Regions from separate parts of the Janthinobacterium sp. Bl 1 genome, predicted to be linked through region 2. Evidence: riboswitches for the same ligand, from Rfam matches in the RefSeq annotation. Region 2 holds a riboswitch; the other holds the start of a gene.
The links. A riboswitch is a leader RNA that binds a small molecule or an ion and turns the genes downstream of it on or off. The one in region 2 is predicted to bind thiamine pyrophosphate.
Positions count from the first base shown of each region.

Region 1: another riboswitch for thiamine pyrophosphate. It lies ahead of thiC (phosphomethylpyrimidine synthase ThiC); the one in region 2 lies ahead of AC4BCN_RS20795 (TonB-dependent siderophore receptor).

Region 1 covers NZ_CM177086.1:1,179,931-1,195,225, reverse strand. The annotation lists gene AC4BCN_RS05430 (UvrD-helicase domain-containing protein) at 1-422, opposite strand, end outside; gene AC4BCN_RS05425 (hypothetical protein) at 531-806, shown strand; gene AC4BCN_RS05420 (hypothetical protein) at 803-1,657, opposite strand; gene AC4BCN_RS05415 (S-(hydroxymethyl)glutathione dehydrogenase/class III alcohol dehydrogenase) at 1,843-2,949, opposite strand; gene AC4BCN_RS05410 (ANTAR domain-containing response regulator) at 3,043-3,675, opposite strand; gene thiE (thiamine phosphate synthase) at 3,754-4,365, opposite strand; gene thiD (bifunctional hydroxymethylpyrimidine kinase/phosphomethylpyrimidine kinase) at 4,376-5,131, opposite strand; gene AC4BCN_RS05395 (thiazole synthase) at 5,140-5,931, opposite strand; gene thiS (sulfur carrier protein ThiS) at 5,947-6,150, opposite strand; gene thiC (phosphomethylpyrimidine synthase ThiC) at 6,171-8,084, opposite strand; TPP riboswitch at 8,164-8,279, opposite strand; gene AC4BCN_RS05380 (hypothetical protein) at 8,363-8,620, opposite strand; gene AC4BCN_RS05375 (response regulator) at 8,659-9,465, opposite strand; gene AC4BCN_RS05370 (hybrid sensor histidine kinase/response regulator) at 9,494-11,398, opposite strand; gene AC4BCN_RS05365 (Crp/Fnr family transcriptional regulator) at 11,444-12,184, opposite strand; gene AC4BCN_RS05360 (putative bifunctional diguanylate cyclase/phosphodiesterase) at 12,420-14,504, shown strand; gene AC4BCN_RS05355 (porin) at 14,514-15,295, opposite strand, start outside.
Region 2 covers NZ_CM177086.1:4,605,364-4,620,658, forward strand. The annotation lists gene AC4BCN_RS20745 (ATP-binding cassette domain-containing protein) at 1-58, shown strand, start outside; gene AC4BCN_RS20750 (chemotaxis protein CheW) at 95-577, opposite strand; gene arfB (alternative ribosome rescue aminoacyl-tRNA hydrolase ArfB) at 774-1,172, shown strand; gene AC4BCN_RS20760 (flagellar assembly protein A) at 1,173-3,032, opposite strand; gene AC4BCN_RS20765 (hypothetical protein) at 3,193-3,582, opposite strand; gene ompR (osmolarity response regulator transcription factor OmpR) at 3,846-4,547, shown strand; gene AC4BCN_RS20775 (sensor histidine kinase) at 4,561-5,919, shown strand; gene AC4BCN_RS20780 (Imm26 family immunity protein) at 6,018-6,497, opposite strand; gene AC4BCN_RS20785 (ferritin family protein) at 6,623-6,928, opposite strand; gene AC4BCN_RS20790 (iron-containing alcohol dehydrogenase) at 7,072-8,229, shown strand; TPP riboswitch at 8,297-8,394, shown strand; gene AC4BCN_RS20795 (TonB-dependent siderophore receptor) at 8,480-10,627, shown strand; gene AC4BCN_RS20800 (AAA family ATPase) at 10,624-11,172, opposite strand; gene pnuC (nicotinamide riboside transporter PnuC) at 11,172-11,783, opposite strand; gene AC4BCN_RS20810 (DUF2867 domain-containing protein) at 11,870-12,388, opposite strand; gene AC4BCN_RS20815 (TetR/AcrR family transcriptional regulator) at 12,456-13,091, shown strand; gene AC4BCN_RS20820 (class I SAM-dependent methyltransferase) at 13,132-13,746, shown strand; gene AC4BCN_RS20825 (hypothetical protein) at 13,862-14,323, shown strand; gene AC4BCN_RS20830 (hypothetical protein) at 14,335-14,877, opposite strand; gene AC4BCN_RS20835 (tetratricopeptide repeat protein) at 15,141-15,295, opposite strand, start outside.

The DNA.
Region 1 (15,295 bases), 2.9 Mb from region 2:
ATCACCGTCTTCGGCGGGAATTTCTCATCATCGATGTTGTTTGCCTTCAACAAGCGCTTGATCACCGACAATTGATCCTGAGAATCGAGGATCTGGAACGTTTGCGGCAAGGCCGCGTCGCGGTAGTGCGTGCGCAGCAGGCGGTTGCACAGGCCGTGGAAAGTGCCGATCCACATGCCGCGCGTATTGATTGGCAGCATGGCCGACAATCGCGTGAGCATTTCCTTGGCGGCTTTATTGGTAAACGTCACGGCCAGGATGCCGGGTGGCGATACCTGCTGGGTCTGGATCAGCCACGCGATGCGGGTGGTCAGCACGCGGGTCTTGCCCGAACCGGCGCCTGCCAGGATCAGCGCATGTTGCGCCGGCAAGGTGACGGCAGCCAATTGTTCGGGATTGAGGTTGTGAAGAAGATTTTGCATCCCGTGATTATACCGGCATGGCTAAAAATACTGTGCATTTGTCCAGCGGTCGCGGCATTTTACCCACGCGCGCTACAATCACCATCCCGACACCGCAGCCTGTATACCATGACACCACCGACCCACCTCGACGGCGCCCGCGTACTGGCCTGGGCCTGGTCCGACCTGCCCTTCGGCCACGTCACCAATGAGCATGGTGGCGCCCCCATCGCCATCCACGGCCTGGCCGTGTGCCGCTACGCAGACGAAGCGCGCGTGTACCGTTTCAGCTGCGATGCGCAGTGGGAAACGGTGCAGGATGACGTGTATGCCAGCGAGGACGACGCCAGGGAGCAGTTGCCGGCGCAATACCGCGCCGTGGCCGCCACCTGGCATAGAGGCTAACGCACCAGCTTCGCCTTGCCTTCGCTGAGCGCCTGGGCGATCACCTGGCGCGTGGTCTTGTCGGCGATCTTGACGACTTTTTCCTGCTGGCGGCCCAGGTCGCCCATTTGTTTGCCCAGCGCTTCCATCGGCTTGCTGCGCTGCTCCATCTGGCGCGACATCTGCTCCACTTTCTCGGCCTCGCGCTCGTGCACGTCGGCGATGCGATCATTGATCTCTTCCATCTCTTCCTGTGCATCTTCCATCTGCTGCTGCAGGCGTTCCACGTCGCGCTCGGCCGCGCGGCGCGCCGTGTCGCTCGTCGCCAGCGCCTGGCGGCGCGAAGCGTCACCGAGCTTGCGGCCCAGCTCCTGCTGCTGGCGGCCCAGCGCGCGCAACTGTTCCGACTCGCGCGCGCTGCCTTTTTCCAGACTGCGGGCGCCCATCTTGCGGCCCATTTCGCCCATGGCCTTGCCATGCGCGCCCATTTGATCGCCGAGCGCGCTCATCTCCTTGCCGATCTGTTTCGACGGCTGCCATGCCGTGCGCACCTTGCCCAGCAAGGCCGCATCCTGCAGCACATAGGCCTGCCCCTGGTCGCGGAACCACAAGAACGGCCCCTTGATCGAGCGCTTGAGCTTTTCCACCTGCTGCGAATGAATATCGCTGTCGACGACGATGACGCCCTCGCTATCCGTGGCGCCGTCGACGAGCGCATAGCTTTCGCCCTTGTCGATCGAACGGCTGACCTGCACGCTGGGTGCGGCCGGCGGGGCAGGCGGCGTGGGCGGCTGCGGCGGCTGCACGGCCAGCGCACTGCCGCCAAGCAGGATACCGGCCAGGCTGAGGATCAAACGGTAGGAAGTGGACATGGCTGCCTCGTCGCAAAAGTAGTGGAGCGTTGACTTTAGCGGCGGATGGAGCACGACTCCAGCGCGGTGCGACAGGCTGCAAAAAGACCGGCCTGGATGGCAGACACGGACGATGGATGGAACGCCGGGCAAAAAAAAACGGAGGCCGCAGCCTCCGCAAAAACGCCGTGGTACGGCGTAATGTATTAGTACAGCACGACGGAGCGGATCGATTCGCCGCTCTTCATCAGGTCGAAGCCCTGGTTGATGTCGTCGAGCTTCAGGCGGTGCGTAATCAAATCGTCGATGTTGAGCTTGCCTTCCATATACCAGTCGACGATCTTCGGCACGTCCGTGCGGCCCCGTGCGCCACCGAAGGCGGAACCTTTCCACACACGCCCCGTCACCAGCTGGAATGGACGGGTGGAAATTTCCTGGCCGGCCGCCGCCACGCCGATGATGATGGACTGGCCCCAGCCCTTGTGGCAGCACTCGAGCGACTGGCGCATGGTGGTGGTGTTGCCAATGCATTCAAACTGATAATCGGCGCCGCCGTCCGTCAGCTGCACGATGGTGTCGACGACGTTTTCCACCTCGTTGGCGTTGACGAAATGCGTCATGCCGAACTTGCGTGCGATGGCCTGACGGGCCGGGTTGATGTCCACGCCGATGATCTTGTCGGCGCCGACCATCTTGGCTGCCTGGATCACATTCAGGCCGATGCCGCCCAGGCCGAATACGACGACATTGGCGCCTGCTTCCACCTTGGCCGTGAACAGCACGGCGCCCACGCCGGTGGTAACGCCGCAGCCGATGTAGCAAACCTTGTCGAACGGCGCATCTTCGCGGATCTTCGCCAGGGCGATTTCCGGCACGACGATATAGTTGGAGAAGGTGGACGTGCCCATGTAATGGAAGATGGGCTTGCCGTCGATGGAAAAGCGCGAGGTCGCGTCCGGCATCAGGCCACGGCCCTGGGTCGAGCGGATCGACTGGCACAAATTGGTTTTTTGCGACAGGCAGAATTTGCACTGGCGGCATTCCGGCGTGTACAGAGGAATGACATGGTCATCCTTTTTCAGGCTTTTCACGCCCGGGCCCACGTCGACGACGATGCCGGCGCCTTCATGGCCGAGGATCGACGGGAAGATACCTTCCGGATCGGCGCCCGACAAAGTGTAGTAATCGGTATGGCAAATGCCCGTGGCCTTGATCTCGACCAGTACCTCGCCCTCGCGCGGGCCGGCCAGGTCGACTTCCTCGATGGTCAAAGGCGCGCCCGCCTTCCATGCAATCGCTGCTTTGGTTTTCATGTGTGTCCTGTGGTGTGTGCTGTGTATGGTTGAACCGGGCGCGCCAGCGCGCCGTATCGCCACATCATAGCAAAGCAGGCGCCAGGAAAACGCTTACTTGGTTTTCGCGCGGTTCAAAAAGGCGCCGTGCAAGCCGTTCAGGGTTTCCTCGGCCAGCAGCAACTGGCTGGCGATTTCATTGATCTTGCGGCGGCTGGAACGGGCATGGTCGCGCAGCACTTCGAAGGCCGTGTTGCGGTCCGTCTGAAACTTGCCCATCAACAAACCAACTGCCAGGCTCGTTTCGCGGCCGGCGGCCAGCGCCGCGTTCAGGTTCAGCTCGGTGCGGCGCAGCTGGCGGATTTCATCGGCACGCGCCAGGCCCGCTTCAAACGCGGGCATCAAGCGGCCCTCGTCGACGGGTTTGACCACATAACCGACGGCGCCGTAGGCGGCCGCCTGCTTGCCCGATTCACTGTCGCCGCTGCCGGACAGGAACATGAACGGCACGGCCGTCTCGCCATGCAGGCGCTTGGCCAGTTCCAGGCCGGACATGCCCGGCATGTGGATGTCGAGCAAGGCAAGGTCCGGCTCGCGCTGGGCGATCAGCTGCAGCGCCACTTCGGCCGAATGGGCCAGGGCTGTTTCGTAGCCGGCATGGCGCAGGACTTCGCCGAGGAACTCCAACAGGAGCTGGTCATCGTCAACGATCAGGATAAGGCGTTTCGCGGCGGCTGGCTGGCTCATGGGTGGGGGACCTCGGTAATGAATGATGTTCTTATTATATGCCGATTATTCCCCCAAACCAGCACTGCGCGCCACTGCTCACGCCGCAAACAAGTGATTGAATTGCTGCACCGCAATATCTACATCGTCCGCCTGGTAGACGCTAGTGATGGCCGCCACCATGTCGGCCCCACGCGCGGCCAGCGGCGCGGCGTTCTCCGGCGTCATGCCGCCGATCACCACGCACGGCAAGGCAATCTCGCGTTTCGCCTGCAGCACGATGTCGAGCGGCGTCGTCACCGGGTACTTTTTCACCAGCGATGGATAAAAGCCGCCGAAGGCCACATAGCTGGCGCCACCCGCCTCAGCCGTCCGTGCCAAGGCCATGTCGCCATAGCACGAGGCACCGACGATCTTGTCCTTGCCCAGGCGCGCGCGCACCTGCGCGACGGACGCATCCGTGCCGCCCACGTGCACGCCGTCCGCGTCGAGCTCTTCGCACAGCTCGATGAAGTCGTTGATGATGAAAGGCACGCCATACTTGCGGGCCAGCGCCAGCAAGGCGCCCGCCTGCTCGCGCCGCTGATCCGCTTCCGCGCTCTTGTGGCGGTATTGCAGCAGGGCCACGCCTTCCTGCAAGGCTTGCTCGCTCACGTCGAGCAGGCGGTCGGTGTCGTCCCAGTTCGGGGTGACCAGATACAGTCCACGCATGATATTTTCCCTATTGAATGAATCGTTGCGGCATCAGCTGGCCTGGCGCAATCGCAAACGCGCCGGCCAGGACCGCATGGCAATAACGTTGCGCGCCATCGAGTGCCTCTTGCATCGGCATGCCTTGCGCCAGGCGCGCCGCGATGGCGGACGCCAAAGTGCAGCCGCTGCCGTGAAATTCGCCGGGCAAGCGCGGCCAGCGCCACTCACGCTCGCTGCCAGCGCCATCGAACCAGCGGTTGACGATCACCTCGCCTTCGCCGTGGCCGCCCGTCACCAGCACGTTCTCACAGCCTTGCGCAAGCAAATTGTCTGCGCCGCCGAGGGCCAGCGCTTCCGGCCCGTTTGGTACGATGACGGTCGTCACTGGCAGCAAGGGCGCCAGCGCCAGCACGGCATCATCCCGGCTGAGCACGTCGCCATGGCCGCTGGCCAGCACGGGGTCTAGCACGACAGGCAAGCTTGGGCGAATCAACCGCAATTGCGCGATCAGTTGCGCAATGACGGCAGCGTTCGCGGCGCTGCCGGGAATGCCGATCTTGACGGCATGAATGACGATCTTGTCGATCAGCGCCTGCGCCTGGCGGCGCAGCAATTCCGGCGCCACCGGCTCGACGCCAAAGACCCTGTCGTTGTCCTGCACCGTCAGCGCCGTGATGACGGGCAAGGCATGCGCGCCCTGCGCCGCAATCGCCACGATATCGGCGGCGATGCCGGCGCCACCCGACGGATCGGCGCCGGCAAACACGAGCACAGTGTGGCGCATCGGCACCGTCACGCCAGGCGGCCCGCCATCGGCGACGACGGCGACGCGGCAAATTTGCGCGGCATGCGTCCCGCCAGGAATGCTTCGCGCCCGGCCCGCACGGCCAGCTTCATCGCATGCGCCATGCGCACGGGATCGCGCGCGCCGGCAATGGCCGTATTCATCAGCACGCCATCGCAACCGAGTTCCATGGCAATGGCCGCATCCGACGCCGTGCCCACGCCGGCATCGACGAGCACCGGCACTTTCGCCTGGTCGATGATCAGCGACAAATTCCACGGATTCAAAATGCCCATACCCGAACCGATCAGGGACGCGAGCGGCATGACGGCCACGCAGCCGATGTCTTCCAGAATCTTCGCCTGGATGGGGTCGTCGCTACAGTAGACCATCACGTCAAAACCATCTTTGACCAGCGCCTCGGCCGCGATCAAGGTTTCCGGCATGTGCGGGAACAGGGTCTTCTCGTCACCGAGCACTTCGAGTTTCACCAGATTGCGCCCGCCCAGCAGCTCGCGCGCCAGTTGCAGGGTGTAGACGGCGTCCTTGGCGTTGTAGCAGCCGGCCGTGTTCGGCAAGATCGTGTACTGGTCCGGCGGCACGACGTCGAGCAAACTGGGCGCGTTCGGGTCCTGCCCGATATTCACGCGCCGGATCGCCACCGTGATGATCTGCGCCTCGGCCGCATCCGTCGCTTCGCGCGTCTGCGGCAAATCCTTGTACTTGCCGCTACCGACCAGCAAGCGCGATTGATACTGTTTTCCTGCGATGGTCAGCAGGTCGTTATTGTTGCTATTCATGTCTTCTTCCTTATTTCAGCCGCCGCCGATGGCGCGGACGATCTCAACCTGATCCTGGGTTTGCAAGATCTGTCCCGGCCACGCCTTGCGCGGCACGACATTGCGGTTGACGGCCAGCGCCAGCGCCTGGTTTTCCAGCGACAGCGCGGCGATCAATTGGTCCAGGGTTTGCCCCGGCGGCACCTGGTGCGGTGCGCCGTTGAGCGTGATGGATATCAATGCAGGCATCACGCTCTCCTTCAGACCTTGCGGTACAGCTCGGCGCCGTTCTTGATGAATTCGATGGCCTTGATTTCCATGCCCTGCTTGAGTGCCTTGTCTTCCGCGATGCCCATGCCGGCCGCGTATTCGCGCACTTCCTGCGTGATCTTCATCGAGCAGAAATGCGGGCCACACATGGAGCAGAAATGCGCCACCTTGGCAGAATCCTTGGGCAAAGTTTCATCGTGGAATTCGCGCGCCTTGTCCGGGTCCAGGCCGATATTGAACTGGTCGTCCCAGCGGAATTCGAAGCGGGCTTTTGACAGCGCGTTGTCGCGGATTTGCGCGCCCGGATGGCCCTTCGCCAGGTCGGCCGCGTGCGCCGCAATCTTGTAGGTGATGATGCCGTCCTTGACGTCGGCCTTGTTGGGCAGGCCCAGATGTTCCTTCGGTGTCACGTAGCACAGCATGGCCGTGCCGTACCAGCCGATCATGGCCGCGCCGATGCCGGACGTGATGTGGTCGTAGCCTGGCGCGATATCGGTCGTCAATGGTCCCAAGGTATAGAAAGGTGCTTCGCCGCACTGCTCCAGCTGCAAGTCCATGTTTTCCTTGATCAGCTGCATCGGAACGTGGCCCGGGCCTTCGATCATCACTTGCACGTCATGCTTCCACGCGACTTGGGTCAGCTCGCCCAGGGTTTTCAGTTCCCCCAGCTGCGCCTCGTCATTGGCGTCGTAGATGGAGCCGGGACGCAAGCCGTCGCCCAGCGAGAACGACACGTCGTACGCCTTCATGATTTCGCAAATCTCCTCGAAATGCGTGTACAGGAACGATTCCTGGTGGTGCGCCAGACACCATTTCGCCATGATGGAGCCGCCGCGCGAGACGATGCCCGTCAGGCGCTTGGCAGTCATCGGCACATAGCGCAGCAGCACGCCCGCGTGGATGGTGAAGTAGTCGACGCCCTGCTCGGCCTGCTCGATCAGGGTATCGCGGAAGATTTCCCACGTCAGATCTTCGGCCTTGCCATTGACCTTTTCCAAGGCCTGGTAGATGGGCACGGTGCCGATCGGCACGGGGCTGTTACGCACGATCCATTCGCGCGTCTCGTGGATATGTTTACCTGTGGACAAATCCATCACGTTGTCGCCACCCCAGCGGATGGCCCAGGTCATCTTTTCCACTTCCTCGCCGATCGACGAGGTGACGGCCGAGTTGCCGATATTCGCGTTGATTTTCACGAGGAAATTGCGGCCGATAATCATCGGCTCGACTTCCGGATGGTTGATGTTGGCGGGGATGATGGCGCGGCCACGGGCGATTTCCTCGCGCACGAATTCCGGCGTGATCTCGGCCGGGATACTGGCGCCAAACGACTGGCCCGGATGCTGGCGGCCCATCAGGTCGGCCAGGCGCTCGCCCATGGGGCCGGACGCTTTCAGCTCGCGCAAATATTCCTGGCGGCGCATGTTTTCGCGGATGGCGACATATTCCATTTCCGGCGTGATGATGCCCTGGCGCGCGTAATGCATCTGCGTCACGTTCTTGCCGGCAATGGCGCGGCGCGGCTTGCGGTGCAGGTTGAAACGCAGCTCGGCCAGTTTTGGGTCCGCCAGACGGGCGATGCCATAGTCGGAGGTCGGGCCCGGCAATTCTTCCGTATCGGCACGTTCGACGATCCACGGCAGGCGCGGCGTATCGAGGCCCGAGCGGATGTCGATCTGCACGTCCGGGTCCGTGTACGGGCCGGACGTGTCGTAGACGTAGATCGGCGGATTCTTTTCGCCGCCGAACGACGCTTCCGTGTCGGACTGGCTGATCTCGCGCATGGGCACGCGGATGTCGGGGCGGCTGCCTTCAACATAGATCTTGCGCGAATTGGGCAGCGGCGCGATGGCGGCTTCGTCGACCGTGGCGGTGGCGGAGAGGAATTTCGGGTTGGCGTTCATTTTGGCTCCTTGGCTAGACTATTTTTAAGCCTGGAGCCAGCTAAGGAGGTTCGGCTGCGCGCACGCGGAAAGGCGGGGTGCGTTCATCCTAAAGCTTCCCTTCGCTGGCATTATCCAGATCAGGTTCGGAGGGTATTTCTCACCCGCGCTTGCACTGTGTTTCCACAGCGAAAGGCAGGACCCCTAGCGTTTGCCGCCTTGCGGCAGCGAGCCAATTATACGCGGTTCACGCCGCGCGGCCAGATGATTTCTTGCAGGTGTCGTCTTTGTACATCGCTCTACTTCTTCTTGCCCCAGCGCCAGCTGGTCGGTTCGCCTTTCAGCTGGCAGATGAAAATGAGCACGGCAACGATGGCCACTTCATAGACGATGTAGCCGACCAGCATGGTTTGCGGCGGAAACAGGAAGGCGCCGCAGGCGAACAGCGCCAGCGCGGCCAGGAACACCAGCCAGCCCTGCCACGTGATGGGCAAACCCCAGCCCCAGCCATAGGTCTTGGCGGGGAACCAGTATTGCGGCGTTGATTTGTCAGTCATGATTTTTCCTGGTCAGTATCGATAGCACCCAGTATAAATCAGGCAATGCGATGGCGCTCCGTGACATCGAGGCCGATGCCGCGGTAGCCGATGAAGCGGCTGCCATTATCGAACATCGGTTCGCCGCTCACTTGCAGGTACTGCGTGCTGCCGTCGAGGTTGGCGCGGCTATAGATGAAATCGAGGAAAGGTTCGCGCGCGGCAATTTTTGCGTCGAGCAAGGCGCGCTCGGTGGCATTCCAGCGCTGCGGCTCTTGCTCGCTGCCGATGCCCAGCATTTCAGCCACGGGGCCGGAAAAGCGCGTCAGATTGCCCTGCGCATCCTGTTCCCAGTACCAGTCGGACGACAGTTCCGTGAAACGCTGGAAGCGCGCTTCGCTTTCGCGCAGCTCCGCCGTGCGTTCTTCCACCATCTGTTCCAGCGACTTGTTGTATTCGGCCAGCTTCTGGTACAGCAGGCGCACTTCCAGCATGTTGTGGATGCGCGTTTTGACTTCCACCAGGTCGAACGGCTTGCTGACGAAATCCTTGGCGCCCGCTTGCAGCGCGCGCAGCTTGTGGCCGGGCTGGGCCGTGATCACCAGCACGGGCAGATAGCTGCCCGCCTCGATGTCGCGCAAGCCTTCCATGACCTCGAAGCCATCCATTTCCGGCATCTGCAAGTCGAGCAGGATCAGGTCGTAGCGGTGCTGCTGGTGCAGCGCCCGCACGGCTTGCGGGTCCATGGTGGACGTGATGCGCGTATAGCCGGCATTGCGCAGCACCTGTTCCAGCAGCATGACATTGGCCTCCTGGTCATCGACGATGAGGATGCTGGCGTTCAGGATCTCGGTGGCTTGAAGCATGGCGGTATTCCTAAAAATAAATGCTGAATTAGCGTACTGCGTGAATGTCGTCGGCCAGGCCGTGCGCGGCCGCATGGTGCAGGGCCACGTCGAGCGCATCCATGAATTCGACGACCTTGATCGGCTTGGTCAGGTAGCGGAAGAAGCCCGCTTCCAGGCCCTTCTCGATGTCGCGCGGCACAGCATTGGCCGACAGGGCCATCACGGGAATATGGCTCGTCAGCGGGTCGTCATGCAGGATATGCAGGGCGCCAAAGCCGCTGATGCCGGGCAGGTTGATGTCCATCAAGATCACGTCCGGCTGATACGTGCGCGCCAGGTCGATGCCCAGGTGCGCATCGATGGCCGTCAGCAATTTCAAATCGCTGCGGCGGGCAATCAATTGCTCCACCAGCGCCAAGTTGGCGGGATTGTCTTCCACGTACAGCAAGGTGCGCTGGCTTTCCTGCGGCTCCTGCACCTGCGGCAGCGCGTCGCCGTCGCCCAGCACCAGTGCCGGCGCGCTGCTGGCGGCCAGCTCGAACCAGAACGTAGTGCCCACGCCGACCGTGCTGTCGACGCCGATAGTACCGCCCATCAATTCGACCAGTTGCTTGGTGACGACGAGGCCGATGCCCGTGCCCTCTTCCGTGCTGTTTTCCTGTCCCAGGCGGTTGAACGGCTGGAACAGCTGGGCTACCTGGCCCGCGTCGAGTCCGGCGCCGCTGTCGCGCACACTGACCCGTACTTGGTCGCCGCGCTGGCTGCAATCGACGGTGACGGTGCCGCCGCCCTGGTTGTACTTGATGGCGTTCGACAGCAGGTTGACCATCACCTGTTTCACGCGCGTGCGGTCCGCATGCACGAAGTAGGCTTCGCCGCAGCGGGGGAAATGCATGCGGATGCCGCGTTTTTCCGCCTGCGGCGCGATCATCGCCTGGCAATCCTGCAACACGTCGAGCAGCGACATCGCCTCCTGCGACAAGGTGACCTTGCCCGATTCGATCATGGCCAGGTCGAGGATTTCATTAATCAGGCGCAGCAGATACCAGCCGCCCTTGAGGATTTGTTCGATCGAGCGCTGCTGCGGCACGGTCGGCGGCGGCACGTCGGAGGCCATCAGCTGCGCAAAGCCCAGCACGGCATTCAGCGGCGTGCGCAATTCGTGGCTCATGCTCGACAAAAATTCGGACTTGGCGCGGTTGGCCTTTTCCGCCACCTGGCGCGCCTTCGTCAACTCCGCATTGTTGGTTTCGACCAGCGAGCGCGTGTATGCCTGCTGTTCGCGCAGGCGCTGGTCCAGTAGCGCCTGTTCCGCTTCAACCTGCTTGCGCACCGTGTTGTCCGTCCCGATCAGCAAGTAACCGATGACCTTGCTTTGCGCATCGCGCAAGGCCGTTACCGAGACGATGGCGGGAAAGCGGCTGCCATCCTTGCGGATGTAGGTCAGTTCATAGATGTCTTCGATGCCGCGCGTGGCCTTGAACACGAGCGCTTCCACGCCGGGCGTGATGACGGTGTCGAGTTCGGCACTGAGGGCGGCCGCGCGCGCGACGATTTCCTGCGCGTCAGAAATACCGGCCGGCGTCAGCTTGTCAACCACGTCGCTCGCCGCATAACCGAGCATGCGTTCGGCGCCCACGTTGAAAATCTGGATCACGCCCTGCGCATCGGTGGCGATGCACGAGAAATTGGCGCTGTTGAAAATCGCATCCTGCAAGGCGCCCGCCTTGAGCAGCTGGCGAGGCAGGCTGGCGGCCAGGGTGCGCCGGTACAGCGCCACGAGCAGCATCAGCAGCAAGAAGACCAGCGCATCGATGACGCATGCCGTCTCGAACGGCGCGCGCCAGGCCAGCAGGCCGATGGCTAGCAGCACGATGGCGCTGAACGAGAACGCCAGCGCCATGGGCCAGCGCGACGGTGCGCGCGGGGGAATGTTTTCGACAGATTGCATGGGGTAGCCCGGGCTGTGACAACGATAAAAGAGAGGATGCGGCGTTCAGCGCGCCTGGCGCTGGCGCACGTCCGACAACAGGCGCGTGAATTCCTTTTTGACCACGCCATAGCATTCGCATACATGGCCTTCGAGGCCGGCGCGGTCCAGCACGGAAATATGGCCGCGCCGGTAGCTGATGAAGCCGCGCGTCTGCAAACGCCCGGCCGCTTCCGTCACGCCTTCGCGGCGCACGCCGAGCATGTTGGCAATCAACTCCTGCGTCATCGTCAGCTCGCGGTTCGGCAGGCGGTCCATGGTCAGCAGCAGCCAGCGGCACAGCTGCTGTTCCACCGTATGGTGGCGGTTGCACACGGCTGTCTGCGACATTTGCGTGATCAAGGCTTGCGTATAGCGCAGCAGCAAGCGCATGACGGGACCGGCGCGGTCGAATTCTTCCATCAGCAAATGCGCCTTCAGCCGGTAGCCGACGCCGCCCGTCTGCACGACGGCGCGGCTCGGCGTCGAGTTGCCGCCCATGAACAGCGACACGCCCACGACGCCTTCATTGCCGACACCGGCAATTTCCGACGAGCCGCCGTTTTCCAGCAGGTAGTGAATCGAAACGATGGCCGTGGTGGGGAAATACACATGTTGCAGCTTGTCGCCCGAATCATAGATCACGTCACCGAGCAGCATCGGCACTTGCTCCAGATGGGGAGCCAGGCGCGCGAAATCGGCGTCGAGCATGGCGGCGAGCAAATGGTTTTGATTCGGGTTGTGCAGCTGGGCATGCGGACTCGACATGGGCAGGTTTCCTGTTTTCCAGTCGTCAGCTAGGGGAGAGATGAAAGGCGTCCGAACGAGGGCCGCCATGCGGTGCAGCGTAACACAGCGCTGGCACAGTGCCCCGACTATATTTCTTGTCGGCATGGCCGTCCGTTCGGTAGCGAACGGACGGCATTTCGCCGCGCACCCTACAGTCAGTCACTGCCCGGCCTGCCTGATCATGGATCGGCACCGGTGCTGCCACGGGACCACCATGCAATCATTCTTCAAACGCATCTCCATTTCCGTTTCCACCTCGGCCCTGCTCACCCTCGCGTTCGGGCTGTGCCTGACGGCCCTGTGCTACGCCTCGGCGCGCCAGATCGAAGCGGAAAGCGCCCGGCTGCTGCTGCAGTACCACGCCAGCGGCCACACCTTGGGCGCCGCCCTGCTGCCGGCCAAAGGCATGGGCCTGGACGCCAGCCATCGCGGCTCGCTGTATGTGCTGCTCGGTGGAGTGCTGTCAAGCCTGCTGGCAGCCGCATACGTGTATCAGCTGGTCTCGCGCAATTCCGTGATTGCCCGCATCACGGGCGAACGCACGGCGGCGCTGCAGTTTGCCAATTTGCGCCTGTCCGAAGACATCGCCGCGCGCATGCACAATGAAAAGTCGCTGCGTTTGCGCGAACGCATCATCGAAGTGTCGGCCAACGCCATCATCCTGTGCAGCGCCGACGCGCCAGGCTACCTGATCGAGTACGTCAACCCCGCCTTCGAGCGCATCACCGGCTATGCGGCCGGCGAAGTCATCGGCCAGCGCCTGGAAGACTTGCAGGGTCCCGAACAAGGGCGGCAAGACATGCACGCCATTACGGCGGCCCTGCGCGAACAGCGCGAAGGCAAGGCCATCGTGCGCAATTTCCGCAAGGATGGCAGCAGCTATTGGAGCGAACTGTTCGTCGCCCCCGTGCGCGACGCTGGCGATGGCGCGCTCAGCCATTTTGTCGTGGCGCAATATGACATCAGCACCGTCATGCGTTTCGAACAGGAACTGGAGTTCCAGGCCAGGCACGATATCCTGACGGGCCTGGCCAACCGGGCCCTGCTGCGCGAACGGCTGGAGCAGGCGATGGCCGTGACGCGGCGCAGCGGCCTGCCCCTGTGGGTGGTCTTCATCGACCTCGACCGCTTTAAATTTGTCAACGATACCCTGGGCCACGACGCTGGCGACCTGGTGCTGAAAAGCGTGGCCGAGCGCCTGTGCGGCGCCACGCGCGAAGTCGACACGGTGGCGCGCCTGGGCGGCGACGAATTCGTGCTGCTGCTGCCCCAGCATGGCAATGGCGAGCCGGGCGCCGCCATCCTGCAGCGCATCCAGGACGCCGTGGCGCAGCCGCTGCAACTGGGCGAATATGAGTTTTTTCTCAGCTGCTGCATGGGCGTGGCCGTATATCCCGACGATGGCGGCGATGCCGACACCCTGATCAAGCATGCCGACATCGCCATGTACCGCGCCAAGGAACAGGGACGGGGCCACTGGCAATTCTATGCTTCGAGCATGAATGCGGGCACCCTGGAGCGGCTGGAACTGGAGAGCGAGTTGCGCCACGCGCTGGAACGGGGGCAGTTCCACCTCGAATACCAGCCCCAGCTGGACCTGGCCAGCGGCGCCGTGGTGGGCATGGAAGCGCTGCTGCGCTGGCAACATCCGCAACTGGGGCGTGTACCGCCTGCCAGCTTCATCGGCCTGGCCGAGGAAATGGGCTTGATCACACCCATCGGCGACTGGGTGCTGCGCACGGCATGCGCCCAGGCGCACGCCTGGCAACTGGCCGGCCATGGACCGCTGCGCCTGGCCGTCAACCTGTCGGCGCGGCAATTCAAACAAAAGAATTTGCTGCACGCGGTGGCGCAGGCGTTGGCGGACACGGGGCTCGATGCGGCCCACCTGGAACTGGAATTGACGGAAAGCATGGTCATGCATGACGTGGAGCAAGCCACGGCCATCATGGCCAAGCTGAAGGCGCTGGGCGTGCAACTGTCGATCGACGACTTCGGCACCGGCTATTCCAGCCTCGCCTACCTGCGCCATTTCCCCATCGACGTGCTGAAAATCGACAAAACCTTCGTCAGCGACATCACGCACAGCATGGACGACGCGGCCATCGTGCGCGCCATCATTTCGCTGGCGCACAGCCTGCGCCTGAAAGTCATCGCCGAAGGCGTGGAAACGGAGCAGCAACTGGCCTTCCTGCGCCGGCACGGCTGCGACCAGATGCAGGGCTACCTGTTCAGCCGCCCCCTGGCTGCCGCCGCCTTCGAGACACTGCTGCTCGAAGGCAGCATGCTGCCCGCTTAGCGCAAAGACTTAAAACGCGTGGCGCAGGCCGACGTTGAAGGCGCGGTTGCCCGTGCCCACTTCCGTGGCGTTGCCCACCATGTAGGCGGCGTCGTTGCGGTTGCGGATATGCGCGTAAGCAACATACACCTTGCTGCGCTTGGACAAGGCATACGTGGCGCCGATAGCCAACTGCCGCGCATCGCGGTTGGCGGCGTCGCGATCATCCTTGTGCACGTACGAGGCCAGCAAGGTCGTCGCGCCCAGCGGCACGGACACGCCGACGATGGCGTCGCGGCTGTCCGTGGACTGGGCCGGCGCCTGCGCTGCGCCATACGGGTTTTCCCCGAAGAACATGGTGCTGCCATCACCCGTGTTGCGGCCATAACCGGCAAACGCCGTGGCCACGCCGAAGTTGTAGTTACCCGCCAAAATCGTGTTGTTCACATCGGCCTTGCCCGGTTCGCCGGCACGGCTCTGGCGCGCCAGGCGCAAGGTCAAGGGGCCGTTGACATAGCCGAGAGCCAGGCCCAGCGAGCGCTGGTCGGCCGCCACACCCGTATGTTCGCCAAAGCCGTACATGACGGTGGCCGTGACGCCGCGCATTTCAGGCGAGGTGTAGCGCACGGTATTGTCGATGCGCGTGGCCGAATAACCGGCCAGGTTGGTCGCCGCACCGGCAAAGCCGCCTTCGAACGGGTCGGCCACGTCGGTCAGCGCCTGGCTTTGCAGGTTGTACTGGCGCCCCACGGTCAGCATGCCCAGCGGGCTGTCGATGCCGACAAAAGCCTGGCGGCCGAACAATTGCCCCG
Region 2 (15,295 bases):
GGCGCAGCTGGAAACGGAATGGCTTGATCTGCAGGATCAACTGGAAAAGCTCGGCTAACAAGCAGCACAAAGACGACCCCAGGGTCGTCTTTTTTTATGCCGCCTGCATGGGGCTGGGGCTGCGGATCGCCATCAGGCGGTCGATGTCGACGAGGATCAGGCGGCGTTCGGCCAGCGTGCCCAGGCCCAGCAGGTAATCGGCTTCCGCCGCGCCCAGGTCGGGCACGGCGGCGATGTCGCCGGGCGCCAGGCTGACGATATCGGTGACGCCATCGACCACCATGCCCATCACGCCATTACTCAGCTGCAAGATGATCACGTCGGTGGCCGGATCGGGCGCGCCGTGGGCGCTGCCGAACGCGGCGCGCATGTCGACGATGGGGATGATCACGCCGCGCGAGACGGCCACGCTGTGCAGCACTTCCCCTTCCGAGGAAAAACGGTCAAGTTCCTTCAGCGGACGCAATTCCCGCACGCAACGGTAATCAAGGCCGTATTCCAGGCCGCCCAGCCGGAAGCTCAAGTACTGCGTCAGGGATTGCGCGGTTGCGGCGCCAGGCGTGGTCGTGGGCTGCATGGTGTTCCTTTCATCCGGTAAGCGCTGCCAGGATGCGCAGTGGCGCAACGTTGGCCCCATGCTAACCAGCATCACCACAGGCGGCGTTGAGAAACATCAACTTTCCCAGAAGACATCATCGGCTGGCAGCCCCGCCCTTGCGCCGGCGCAGCCATCTTCCCTTACAATACCCACATCATTCCCCCACAGGCAGGCCATGCAACACCTCGTCAACCCCGCTGAAGTTGAATTTTCCGCCATCCGCGCCCAAGGCCCGGGCGGGCAGAACGTCAACAAGGTGTCCAGCGCCATCCATTTGCGCTTCCCCATCGCCGCCTCGTCGCTGCCGGAAGCGTACAAGGAACGACTGCTGGCCCTGCGCGACAGCCGCATCAGCAAGGATGGCGTGCTGGTGCTCAAGGCGCAGCAGTCGCGCAGCCAGGAGCAGAACAAGGAAGAAGCGTTGCGGCGCTTGCAGGAAATCATCGACAGCGTGACCTTCCTGCCCGCCGTGCGCCGCGCCACCAAGCCCACGCGCAGCTCGCAGCGACGCCGCCTCGACAGCAAGAGCACGCACAGCGTGCTCAAGCAATCACGCGGCAAGGTCACGGACTGATTACGGCGGCGGCTGATAGGTCCAGTCCAGGCTGCCTGTGCTGTCCGCAAACACGAGCAGCGTGGCCGGCGTGGCGCTGCGCAGCAAGGCCTTGATTTCCTTCGGCGGCCGGTCGTAGACCTTGGCCGGCCCGGGCGGCACGACCAGCGCGCGCACCGTCGTTTCGCCATCGACCAGGCCCAGGCTGCAGCGCGACTGGCCCGCCGTCGCTTGCCGCTCCTGGCGCATTTGTTCCACCAGCGCCAGCATCTGCGCGTGCAGGATTTCCGACTGTTTTACCTCCACGCGCAAGCGCGCCACCTCTTTCAGGACGGGAGCGATGCGCGCGGCCAGCTTGTCGTACTGCAGCTGTTGCGCTGGCTGCAGTTGCAATTCGCCGCGCCGCAGCTGGCCCGCCAAGGTCAGGTAATTGCGCACCTCGGGCAATTGCGCAATGGCATCGATTTCCTGCTGGCGCTTGTGCTGCACCTGCAGGTAGTGAGCCGCCTTCGCCAGGCTTTCCGCAATCTTTTGCTCCAGCGCGCTCAGGTCGGGCACGAGGGGAAACAGCAGCATCTCCACCTGCTTGCGGGGACCGGCGCTGCCGATACGGATGGTGCGCGCCGCCACGGCGCAGCCTTCGGCCAGCTCGATGACGACCTCGTCGGCGATGATCTCGCAATTGCTGGCGCTGTCGATCACCACGCGCGTGCCGGCGATGACGCAGCTTTCGGCGCGCTTCACGTGCACTTCGCCGTTCAGCGCCTGCAGCACGGAACCGGAAGCGACGCCCTCGACGCGCACGTCGCCATGCGCATTGAAGGCCGTGCCGCCCACCAGGTTGCGCTGCAGCCATATCAACCCGCCATGCGAGTGCAGATGGCCATACACGTCGCCATGGATGGTGATGTCGCTGCCGTCGAGCTGGCGCTGCTCCTGCACTTCACCGTACTCCTCGTAGGCGGCGCGCAGCTTCAGATTGCCCGTGGTGCGGCTGCTGACGCCTTCGCGGCTGACGATCTTGTTTTCGATCGCCATCTTGCCGTGCTCATCGACATTCACATAGCCATCCTGGGTGGCAACGAGGAAATTGCCGTCGCTGAAATGCTCGACCGCCGTGCCTGGTCCCGCCACCGTGGCCAGGTCCAGTTCCTGCGGCGCGGGCGGCGGCAGCGCCTTGCCGGCCAGGTCGTAGCCGGGCAAGCCGGGCGTACCCGGCAGCAGACGCAGCAGGCGCGCGTGTTTTTTTACTTGCGGAAAGCGGTTCTTGAAACTGAGCAAATCGAGGCGGCCATCGGAGCGTTCGCGCGGCGCATCATCGCGGTGGATGCCTTGCGACACTTCAACGAGCTGGGCGTCCCGGCCCGGCTGCGGCGGCAGCACCCGCGCCACCGTGATGCGCTCGGCCTTGCCGCTGGCGAGCATGGCGCGCACGGCCACGCTATCGATACCGTAGTGCACGCCCTTGCACCACAGGTCCGCCACCAGTTCGTCAAACTCGCGGCGCGCCGGCACCTGGCCATCCGCGTCCGCAGGCAAGGCTTCAAAGTAAAACTCGGCGCTGTCGCCACGGATCTTGATCTGTTGATACAGCGCGCGGCGCGGGGGCGGGAATGGCGCCACGCGCACGGCGATGCGCAGCAAGGCGTCGCCCTTGGGCGCGGCACGGGGGACAGGAGCGTGAAACAGGGTCAGCAGGAACAAACCGTAATCGAGGCCGGCCAGCAGCTGGCTCGACTGGAACAGCTGGTCGACGGCGGCGCGCAGCTGCGCCGGCGCCAGCGACAGGTCCAGGAACACGCCCTCGTCGCGCTGGAGCAGGCCGAGCGGCAAGCCGCCTGCGGGGGCCGCATCCGGAACCGGTGTGTCGTCGTCGCTCACCACTTGCCTCCCCCAGCAACAATGTCAGAGAATTACCTCATTGCGTTAGAACAATATCACGGGGAATGGCCGTATGCCTGACTCGGCAATAATGTTGGTGGCCAAATGCAGACAGGGCCATGTCTTGCGAGATGGCCCTGTCGGATGGGGTGCGCGGTGCCTAGCGGCGCGGCGGATTCGAATAGATGTCCTGGCCCACTTCGTTGATCTGGCGGCGCAGGTCGCGGCGTTCGTCGGGCGTCATGCGGCCCGTGCGGCGCGAAGCGTCGGCGCCTTCGTTGGCGCGGCGCTGCTCTTCGGCGCGCGTGTCGAAACTGCGTGCGTCACGCTGTTCGCGCAGTCGCGTATCATTGCTGTTGCTGCGCTGTACCTGTTCATACCGCTGGGCCTGCATTTGCTGCTGGTCGTCACGGCGTGGCGGCGGCTGGTTTTGCGCCGACGCCAGGCTGGCGGCAAACACGGAACACACGGCAAATGCGGACAGCACAACTGTACGTGCGGCAATAGCTGCGCTGGGAGCGGCGTGAATTTTTTTAGTAAAGATATTCATTGAGTTCCTCTTCCGCGATGCCGTATAAACTAAAGCTGATTTCCACTGTGGCCCCAGTGTATGATGCTTTACACGGTGCAGTAAGAGTAATTGGGTAAAGTTTGTAACACTTTGTAATGGGTCGCCACAGCCCCTTGCCGACGCCGCGCGAGGCGTTACTATAGCAACTAATATAAGATAACACGACACCTTAAATGACCACAACCTCCACTACCGGCAGCAATACAACAACGCAATCGATCCACGGCCACCAGGCAAAAATCATGGTGGTCGATGACGATGTGCGCCTGCGCGACCTGCTGCGGCGCTACCTGACCGAACAGGGCTTCAACGTCTTCACGGCAGAGAGCGCGACGGCCATGAACAAGTTGTGGCTGCGCGAACGCTACGACCTGCTGGTGCTCGACCTGATGCTGCCGGGCGAAGACGGCCTGTCGATCTGCCGCCGCCTGCGCGGCGCGGGCGACCAGACGCCGATCATCATGCTGACGGCCAAAGGCGAGGATGTGGATCGCATCGTGGGCCTGGAAATGGGTGCCGACGATTACCTGCCAAAACCGTTCAATCCGCGCGAGCTGGTGGCCCGCATCGGCGCCGTGCTGCGCCGCAAGGGCCCCGATGAAATCCCGGGCGCACCGTCGGAAACGCCGCAAACCTTCGAGTTCGGCGACTTCGTGCTGGACCTGGGCACGCGTACCCTGAAAAAGAATGGCGAAACGGTGCCGCTGACGACCGGTGAATTTTCTGTGCTGAAAGTGTTTGCCCGCCATGCGCGCCAGCCGCTGTCGCGCGAGAAACTGATGGAACTGGCGCGCGGCCGCGAATATGAAGTGTTCGACCGCAGCCTGGACGTGCAGATTTCGCGCCTGCGCAAACTGATCGAACCCGATCCGTCGAGCCCGCTGTTCATCCAGACCGTGTGGGGTCTCGGCTACGTCTTCATTCCGGACGGACAGCCGCGCTGATCGCAGGCGAGGCATGATGAAGCTTGTTCCCGATATCAGCCTGGCGCGGCTGAAAAGCGGCCTGTTCTGGCGCACCTTTTTGCTGCTCGGCACTTTGACCACCGTCAGCATGATCACCTGGATCGGCATGATTTCCGTCATCCAGCGTGAGCCGCAGGCGCAGCAGATTTCCGCCCAGATCATATCCGTCGTCACCATCACGCATGCGGCACTGACGCACTCGGCTCCCGAGCTGCGGCGCGAGCTGCTGTTCGACCTCGTCAGCAATGAAGGCATCCGCATCTTCTCGCTGGAAGAGGACGACCGCATCGAGCCGCCGCCCGACAATTACCTGATGCCCGAGATCGAGGCGCTGGTGAAGGCCAAGCTGGGCAAGGACACGCGCTTTTCCGCGCGCGTCAATGGCGTGGCCGGCTTCTGGGTCAGCTTCAAGATCGACGACGACGAGTACTGGCTGATGCTGGACCGCGAGCGCCTGCGCGGCCTGACGGGCTTCCAGTGGCTGGGCTGGGCCAGCCTGGTATCCCTGCTGTCCCTGCTGGGTGCGGCCATCATTTCCAGCCTGATCAATCTGCCGCTGTCGCGTTTGACGGCTGCCGCGCGCGACATCGCCAAGGGCAAGCAGCCGGCGCCGCTGCCGGAAAAAGGCCCGATCGAAATCATCGAGGCGAACCGCAGCTTCAACCAGATGGTCGATGATTTAAAGCAGGTGGAATCGGACCGCGCCGTGATTTTGGCCGGCATTTCACACGACTTGCGCACGCCGCTGGCGCGCATGCAGCTGGAAGTGGAAATGGCCAACCTGTCGGACGAGGCGCGCGAAGGCATCCAGTCCGATATCGGGCAGATGGACGCCATCATCGGCCAGTTCCTCGACTATGCCAAGCCGACGGAAACGTCGAGCTTTACGGACGTCGACCTGAGCGGCTTGCTGGGCGACATGACGCGCGAAGCGATGCGCCTGCCGGACGTGAAGATCAACGCCACCATCGCCGATGGCGCGCATGCGATGGGCAACCCCACCGACTTGCGCCGCGTGCTGAACAACCTGATCGAGAATGCGCGCCGCTATGGCAAGACGCCGGGCAGCGACGTGACGGAAATCGACATCGCCTGCCACGTGCGCACCAGTCACGGCGCGAAAAAGGTGATCATCGAGGTGCAGGACCACGGCACGGGCGTGCCGGCGGAAAAGATCGAGCAGCTGATGAAACCGTTCACCCGCCTCGACACGGCGCGCGGGCAGGCAAATGGCGCAGGCCTGGGCCTGGCCATCGTCGACCGCGTGCTGCTGCGCCACGGCGCCGAATTACAGGTGCGCAACCGCGAAGGCGGCGGCCTGGCGTTTCAGATCAGCTTGCCAGCGGCGTAAAAATAATCGCGCCAGCGGTGCAGGCGATGTAGGTCGGATTAGCGGGCACCGCGTAATCCGACCTACGCTGCTCCAACATCAACACCACGCAGCAGCAATCAAACCGACGCCTGCTCCTGCGCCAGCAATTTACTCATCAACAATTCCGTCGCCCCGTAGCCGTACAGGGAATCGCTTTCCATGCCCGGCGTATCGAAGGGGATCGATTCCTCGCGATTCAGCTTGGCAGGATCGGCGTCCGCATAGCTGGCGCGCCAAGCGCGCTGCAAGGATTCGTTGCGGCGGATAAAGGCCGGCATGGGCCAGTCGTCACGGTTCCAGTGGGGACTGTCGCCCAGCAGGGGCCAGCGCTCGTTGAGCAGCGCCATGTCGCCCGTGCGCAGACGGCGCACGGCCTGTTCCGGCCGCAAGCCTTCCAGCTCGTCCAGCGTGGGCAAGCTGTCGCGTTTCGGCCCGAACATATACGCCAGCATGATGCGCCCGGCAGGCGCCCTGCGCGCCACCACGCCGACGGCATAACCGCCGCCCGGCAAGGGCACGGCAAACCAGCTGCCTTCTCGGTATGGTAATGATTTCATTTCTAAAAGCCCCCTGGAATACACCGGACAGCCGCGGCTGTCCGGCGTTAAATTTAATTAGGGGCACAGTCTACGCGAAGCAATACGAAAGTGGCGCATGGTACGCCACAACAACAAACCAATAGTTACAATATTTTCTCGTCATAGTGATACTGGGCAACAATCGGCCCCGCCTTGAACAGCGCCTCCTTCATGGCTGTGTCCAGGCGCGCATCGCGGCGGCGCATCCATTCGAGCAGCATGGCCGCTTCCTTGCGGCTCGTGTCGCCCGCATGCGCGAGCACGCGGCGCAGTTCCGGGTCCGTGCACGCTTCAAAACGCTGGCTGTTCAAGTCCAGCGCCTGCAGCGCGGCGATGGTGGCGCCGATGGCGCGGTGCATGTCGAGCGCGGTGGCCGGCAAGCCGGATTCTTCCAGTGGGACGGTGGTCATGCGCATTCCTTTTTCGCGTGGTGGTGACATCGGCTGCATTCTCCACCGCGCGGGCGAAAAGCTCAAGCGTCCACGACACGTTTCCACCCGTTCGGCCATAATCATGGCTCAGCAACAGCCTAAACCCCAGCGGCAGGAGCCCCATGTTCAATTTCGACTTTTACAATCCGACGCAAATCCTCTTCGGCCAGGGTCAGATCGCCGCGATCACGGCGCTGATCCCGCCCCAGGCGAGAGTGCTCATGACGTATGGCGGCGGCAGCATCAAGCAGAACGGCGTCTACGATGAAGTCAAGGCAGCGCTGGCCGGGCATACGATGATCGAGTTTGCCGGCATCGAACCCAATCCCAGCTATGAAACGCTGATGCAGGCCGTGGCCCTCGTGAAAAGCGAGCGCATCGATTTCCTGCTGGCCGTCGGCGGCGGCTCCGTGGTCGATGGCACCAAGTTCATCGCCGCCGCCGCCCTGCATGAGGGCGAGGCGTGGGACATCCTGGCCAAGGGCGGCAAGATCGTCGAGGCCGCCCTGCCCTTCGGCACCGTGTTGACCTTGCCGGCCACGGGGTCCGAAATGAATGGCTCGGCCGTGATCACGCGCAAGGCCACGCAGGAAAAGCGCTCGTTCATGAGCCGCAAGGTGTATCCGAAATTCTCCGTGCTGGACCCGTCGAAAACGTTCACCTTGCCGCTGCGCCAGGTGGGCAATGGCGTCGTCGATGCGTTCGCGCATGTGATGGAGCAATACCTGACCTACCCTGTGAACGCCTCCGTGCAGGACCGCTTCGCCGAAGGCATCCTGCTGACCCTGATCGAGGAAGGCCCGAAGGCCCTGTCGCATCCGGACGACTACGACGTGCGCGCCAACGTGATGTGGAGCGCCACCCTGGCCTTGAACGGCCTGATCGGCGTGGGCGTGCCGCAGGACTGGTCCACGCACGCCATCGGCCACGAATTGACGGCCTTGTACGAGCTCGACCATGCGCAGACGCTGGCCATCATCCTGCCCAGCATGCTGCGCGTGCGCAAGCAGGCCAAGCGCGCCAAGCTGCTGCAGTACGCGGCCCGCGTCTGGGGCCTGGACGGCGGCGACGAAGATGGCCGCATCGAGGCGGCCATCGCGCGCACGGAATTCTTCTTCCGCCACATGGGCGTCAAGACGCGTCTGGCCGACTACGGCCTGAACCACGCCAGCGTGGACGCCGTCGTGTCCGCCCTGGAAGCGCACGGCATGACGGCGCTGGGCGAACAGCGTGAAATCACGCCCGCCATCAGCCGCAAGGTGCTGGAACTGAGCCTGTAGATTCGCACCACACTGTTGTAAAACGGTCAGCAGGGTGGGACAGCTGGCCGTGCTTCATGCTAAGCTGTCGTTTCGCTAGGGGTCCTGGAGCAGTCATCCGGGTGAGAGATACCCTTCGTACCTGATCTGGATAATGCCAGCGAAGGAAAGCGCAAAGTACCTCCCTCCTTTGATAGCTCCTGCGTTGGCGCCAGCCGAACAAGCAGCCTGCCGTGCTCCTTACAGAGACGGCTTGAACCACGAGCAATCTATGTCCACACCGAATTTATCCGTTTCTGTTTTGACCCTGGCGATCCTGCACGCGTTTGCCGCACCGGCCTTTGCCGCGAATGACGCCGCCGAAGCAGCCGACCCACAGGCCCAGAGCATGGCCGAAGTCGTCGTCACGGCCAGCAAGGCGCCGGCCGCCAAGCGCGCCTCCGTCGGTGGTTTTTCCGACGCGCCGCTGCTGCAGACGCCGGCGTCCGTCACCGTCATTTCGCAAAAAGACATGCAGGACTTGCAGATCCGTAATCTCAGCGATGCCGTCAAGCTCGACGCCAGCATCAACGATGCCTACAACGCCGTCGGCTATGCGGAACAGTTTTCCATCCGTGGCTTCAAGCTCGACAACAATTCCAGCTACCGCAAGGATGGCGTGGCCATTCCTGGCGACACGCAAATTCCGCTGGAAAACAAGGAACGCATCGAAGTGCTGAAAGGCCTGGCCGGCTTGCAGGCAGGCGTGGCCGCGCCGGGCGGCGTGATCGACTTCATCGTCAAGCGCCCCACCGCCGCGCCGCTGCGCAGCGTCACCGTGGAAACGCGCGAGCGTGGCACCGTGTATGGCGCCGTCGACCTGGGCGGCCGCCTGGAAGACACGCGCTTCGGCTACCGCGTCAACGTGGCGGCCGAGCGCCTGCGCTCCTACATCAAGGGCGCGGATGGCAACCGCAAGTTCATTTCCGGTGCCTTCGACTGGCAAATCTCGCCGCAAGCGCTGCTGCAACTCGATGCCGACTACCAGGACAAGGCGCAGGCGACGGCGCCCGGCTTCCAGCTGCTGAATAACACGACCTTGCCGACCGGCATCAGCGCCGACGCCATGCTCAACCTGCAGCCGTGGACGCGCCCCGTGGAAACCGTCACCAGCAATATCGGCCTGCGCTTCCAGTACGCATTCAATGACGACTGGCGCGCCACCCTGTCGGCCAACCAGCACTCGTTCAAGCGCGACGACTACACGGCCTTCCCTTACGGCTGCAGTGCGCAAGAGCTGTACCCTGGCTTCTGCGGCAATGGCGACTACGACGTGTATGACTACCGCAGCCTGGGCGAGACGAAAAAACCGCTGAGCGCGCAAGCCATGATCCAGGGCAAGTTCGCCACCGGTAGCCTGCGCCATGAATTCACGGCCGGCGTCTCGACCTTCCGCCGCAAGGACCGCGCGGGACTGTACGTGTATGACTGGGCTGGCGTGAGCAACATCTACCACCCGCAGATCGTCGACATGTCGACCGGCGTGCAAGGCCCCGTACGCCTGGTGCGCAAGGACACGGAAAACTCCGTCTTCGTGCAGGATATCGTCAGCCTGGCGCCGAACTGGAAGCTGCATGGCGGCTTGCGCCATATCGACGTCGACGGCTACCAGTATGTGCTGAAGGCCGACAAGGAAATCCGCGCCAAGCACGACTTCCTGCTGCCCAACGTCTCGCTCGTCTACACCCCGCTCGACAATGTCTCCGTGTATGCGGCCTATTCGCAAGGCATGGAACATGGCGGCACGGCCGACCGCAAGGCGATGAATGCCAACGAAGAACTCACGCCCAGCCGCTCCAAGCAGATCGAGCTTGGCGCGAAGATGGATGTGACGCCGGACTTCATGGTGGCGGCCAGCCTGTTCCAGATCCGCAAGGGCCTGGAATTCCAGAATGCCGCAGGCTACTTCGTGCGCGAAGGCCAGGCACAGCACCGTGGACTGGAATTGTCGGCCCAGGGCAAGGCAACTTCCAACCTGAGCCTGGGCGCCTCCGTGACGGCCCTGAACAGCCAGCAGTCAGGCACGGGCAATGCCACCCTCGATGGCAAGCGCGTGCCCAACGTGCCGGCCTTCAAGGCAGCCGTGCATGCGGACTACGCCGTGCAACAGGTGGCGGGCTTGAGCGTCAATGGCAGCTGGGAGTTTGCTAGCAAGAAAGCGTTTGAGTACAACAACACGACCTTCGTGCCGTCGTACAACGTGTTCAACCTGGGCGCCGCCTGGGCCACGCGCATCGCCGGCACGCGCGCCGTGCTGCGCGCCAGCGTCAACAACGTGGCCGACAAGTTCTACTGGCGCGACGTGACGCCGGAGTCCGATGGTTATCTGTATCCGGGCGCCAGCCGCACGTTCAAGGTGTCGGCCCAGTTTGATTTTTAATTGAGGGAAATGGCAGGCGCTGCAGCTAGCGCCTGCTGCAGCAAGGGCGCCGCCTGTTCCAGGCGTGCCTCCAGGCTGTCGTGCAGCACGTGGTACACAATGCCGCGCGCGTCGAGCTCGTCGAGCAGGTAGCGGTAGATCAGTTGGCGCACGGCTTCGGACTCGCGCTGCAAGCCATCGGCCACCCACGGGCTGTCGGGCGCCGTCACCAACGTCAGATCGTACTGCGTGGCATCGGCCAGCGCCGCCAGCTGTGCATCGGCGCCATCAAAATAATGGCGGCTGTAGACGACCGTCATCAACGGCGTCGTGTCGCAAAACAGGAAGTTGCGCGCTTGCGCGGCGGCTGCCGCCTCGCGTTCGACTTGCGTGCGCGCAATGCCAAACTGGTCGGCCGAGACGGGCACCCTGCCCTGCGTTTCGACAAATTCACGTAAATACTCGGGCACCCAGACGGTGCCGTAGCGCTCGGCCAGGGCGGCCGCCAGGGTCGACTTGCCCGACGATTCCGCGCCCAGGATGGCCACGCGCACGCAGTTGCCCATCACTTGAGGACCATCGCATCGGGCGCGGCCGGCGCCGACTTTCTCCACGCCAGCAAGCCGATGATGGCCATCACGACGAAGAACGCATACAGCACGGCCGTCAGGGTCAGGCCCTTGTGCACATACAGCCACACGTACAGCACGTCGACGATGATCCAGGCGATCCAGTTTTCCAGCTTCTTGCGCGACAGCAGGAATTGCCCCACCAGGCTGCCTGCCGTGAGAAAACCGTCCGCGTGCGGCACGTCCGTATCCGTCGTCGTCAGCAGCCAGGCGATCAGCAGGAAGCCGACCAGCCAGCCTACGGCGCAAGCCAGCCAGCCGCGACCATCGAGGCGCGTGACGGGCAGGGTCTTGCCGCCGCTGGCCGGGTGCAGCCACTGGTACCAGCCCCAGAACGAGACGCTGATGAACAGCAGTTGCAAAGCCATGTCGCCATACAGGCGCGACTCGAAAAACACGAAACCGTAGGCGGCCGAGGAAATGATGGCGAACAGCCACGCCCAGTGATTCTGGCGGATGTTCAGCGCAACGGTTGTCAGTGCCAGGACAAAGGAAATCAGTTCAAGCGGCGTGGTGGCAAAACCCAGCAGGAGAAGCGTATCGTTCATGGGAATCGTGATGAGGCTGGTGGTGCAGTATGCAATACCGGCCATGAATAAGCAAGATTGCCCGCACCGCCGCAGCCCTTCCCTGCTCAGGCAAAGCCTCCCTTGACGGCGCGCGCCAGCGTACGCCGCACAACCAGCTTGTGAAATGGCCGGATCAGCAGGATGTAGCTACGCCCTATCCAGTTATGGCAATGCACGACGGTGGAAAAGGTGATGCTGCCATGCAGCCCCGCGTCCCGGTTGCGCAGCACGGACAAACGGAAGTCCAGGTGGCTGTCGTCCTCGCCCACGATGATTTCATCATCGCTGACAGCGTAGATGCGAAAGATGCCGATGCGTCCATCAGGCTTGGCCGCCAGCTGTTTCGCCGTCTTGATGCCGAAGGGCGTGACAATAATGTCGCGCACCGCCAGCAGCCACTGCGCCCAGCGCGGCTGGCTGCACAGCACCACGCGCGCCAGGGCCTGCATATCCATCTGCCGCACACCAGCGCTGGGCAGGCCGACGGCATACGCGTCGGCCAGGTTGCTGCCCTGGTACAAAGGGGCGATGCTGGCGCCGGGCGGCATGGCCACGGCGCGTACCACGTTGCTCATCTCTTGCATGTGCTCTCCATGTGTTCAGTGATAACATGACCATCATACACGACAATGTGAACAGCGATAACATAGAATGAACACAAGTAGCAATTATCACCATGGCAACCTGCGCGACACCCTGGTCGCCGCCACCATCGCGCAACTGGCGCAGCAGCACGACGCCACCCTCTCGCTGCGCGAACTGGCGCGCACGGTGGGCGTATCGATCGCCGCCGTATACCGCCACTTCCCCAGCAAAGAAGCCTTGCTGGCCGAGGTGGCGGCGGCCGGTTTTGCCAGCCTGATCGCCAAATGGGAGGCGGAACTGCCGCCGCAGGGCAGCCTGCCCTCCGAACAGCGTTTTCAGCTGCTGGGCCAGCAATACATCGAATTCGCCCTGGCCGCACCGGCCCACTACCGGCTGATGTTCGAGCACCAGGACGTGCGCCAGTTCCCGGCCCTGCTGGAAGCGGCGCAAGCGTGCTTCCAGTACGTGCTGCAGACGGCTGGTGCCGCCGTGCGCGAAGCGGGCCTCGACCCGCGCTGGGACAAGGCTGCCGCCAGCGCCGGCTGGTCGCTGGGCCACGGCTACGTGATGCTGCTGCTGAGCGGTCGCCTGGCCATGACGGAGAGCGGCGACGATTTATCGCCAGCCATGGTGCCGCGCTTTTTCCAGTTGCCGGTGGAGGCCTTGCGGCAGGCGCGTCAGCAAGCGGGAAAACAACCGTGATGACCATCGCCAGATGCGCCCGCTGATCATGCAGGATCCCATGGACTCATCCACTGTCCCTGGCACCGAGGGCTATGCAGACAATGCAGAGCGGCTCATCGCCCGATATGAAAGCGTTGCCTTCCTGGATAAATACCGTCCCGTTGCCCATCTCTTGCCGACGCGGCCAGGCGCCGTGCTCGACATCGGCGCCGGAACCGGCGGCGACGCGGCGTGGCTGGCAAGCCTGGGGCACACGGTGATCGCGCTTGAGCCCGTTGCCGCCTTCCGCGCAGCGGGCATGCAGGCGCATGCCCTGGCCAACCTTGAATGGATCAACGATAGCCTGCCCGCCCTGTCCACGATAGGCGCGCGCCACACCAGGTATGACCTGATTGTCGTCGCTGCCGTCTGGATGCATCTGGCAGCGGAAGAAAGAATGGAGGCGATGGGCAATATCAGCGCATTGCTCAAGCCGGGCGCAGTACTCGTCATTTCCCTAAGGCATGGTCCGCCTCCGGAAGGCCGCCGCATCTTTGACGTAGCCGCCAGTGAAACGGCAGACCTGGCGATGCGGCATGGGCTCAAGGTCATGCTGAGCACGCAGGCGCCATCCGTCCAGCCACAGAACCGCCAGGCGGGGGTGAGCTGGTCCTGGCTTGTCTTTGAGAAATGATTCAAGCTGAAGCAGCCTGCGCCAGGGAGCTGAGAGGCAGGCACTCAGCCGAGACCAGCCATTATTTTTGAAACGCCGTCAATTTATGCACAATATATCAATAGACACTCTCTCCGTGATCGCCAGGCAATGCATTGCCGTGACGTGCCTGCAGCGCTTTTGCCTGCGCTTCGACATTCACCATCCGGCGCTGTCCGCGTTCGCCGGCCACATATGGAAAGTAACGCAGGTCGCGCCTGGGGATTTTGCGGCCTGGGAGCGCGGCTTTGCTTCCCTGGCTGTGACGGGCATGGGCGATCCCTGGCCGGACGACATCCGCACGGCAATACCCGGGCACCTGCTCGGCACGCTGGAGCAGCTTGTTCAGCATGTGCTGGAAACGAGCGCCTGTACCTGGCATGCCGACGACCTTCCGGCAAGCCGGCGCCAGCTGGAAGCCGTGCTTGACATCTGTGTCCGGCATGATGTGGCGGTACCGCAACTTGCGCACTATGCGCAGCACGATACGGCGCCGCGCGGCGGCTGGGGGCCGATGCTCACGGACGCCGAAGTCAGGGCCTGGAAAGCCCTGATATAGCAGTCAGCCCCTCATGCATGGCTGGCCATTGCCGCCAGCCGCACCTGGTCGAGCAGCCGTTCCTCTTCATCCGTATCGGCATCGATTTGCGTGACCACGGTCCAGAATCGCGCGCAGGTCCTGATCTGCTCGAAAGCATGGCGCGTCTCAAGCCGCACCATGGTTTTCCTCAGGCTGTGCAGATAGCCTTCCTCGATGGCATCGAGCAAGTCGTCATCGGCAGCGTCGATCAGCTCGAGCAGCGCGCCTTCTATCGTTGCATGCCCCTCTTCCCATAGTTGGCCAATTTCCGGCACATCGACTTCCATGCACTCGTTCGACCAGTCCGGCGGGTAGTCACCACGCGCCCGGTTGTCGGGATCGGTGTCAAAGCTCAGCGAAAGGGATGGGAACGAGACGGCGTTGAAGGCAAACGCTGAAAATGCCTGGTCCTTGAATCGGGACGCGCCCAGCACTGCCAGCGACGCGCTGGCCAGCTTGAACCAGGTTTCTTCAACGGCGTATGCCGCTTCAAACGTTTGCCAGTCAGGCAGCGAATCGGGAGTCAGGGACATGGTGGGCCTGTCGAAAATGAATAGCGGTGGATAGTGCGAGGAATTATACGTGGCACAGCCAATGCGGCCGGCGGTGGTGCGTGAACAGTGCGGACGATGCCGGGAGCACAAACCGGTGACTCAGAGCGGCCCTTCATCGTCAGCGCGGCGAAAAAAAAGACCGCACCCGCCTAGGGAGCCGGGGCCAGGTCGGATATGCAGATAGAAACTATTTCTTAGGCTGGGACAGGGTCGCCTATGAGAGATATCGCTAGCGTTCAGCCTTATCCAAGATCGGGAAGGGAGGCATCCATCAAATGCCACGTCACGTCGTCATCTGGCAAATCGAGCAGCCAGTCGCGGCACGGTCGCGGGAACGGCGCGCCTTGGGTCAGCCAGGCCTGGCGCCAGTACTGGTTGACGATGGCCTGCAGCGGAT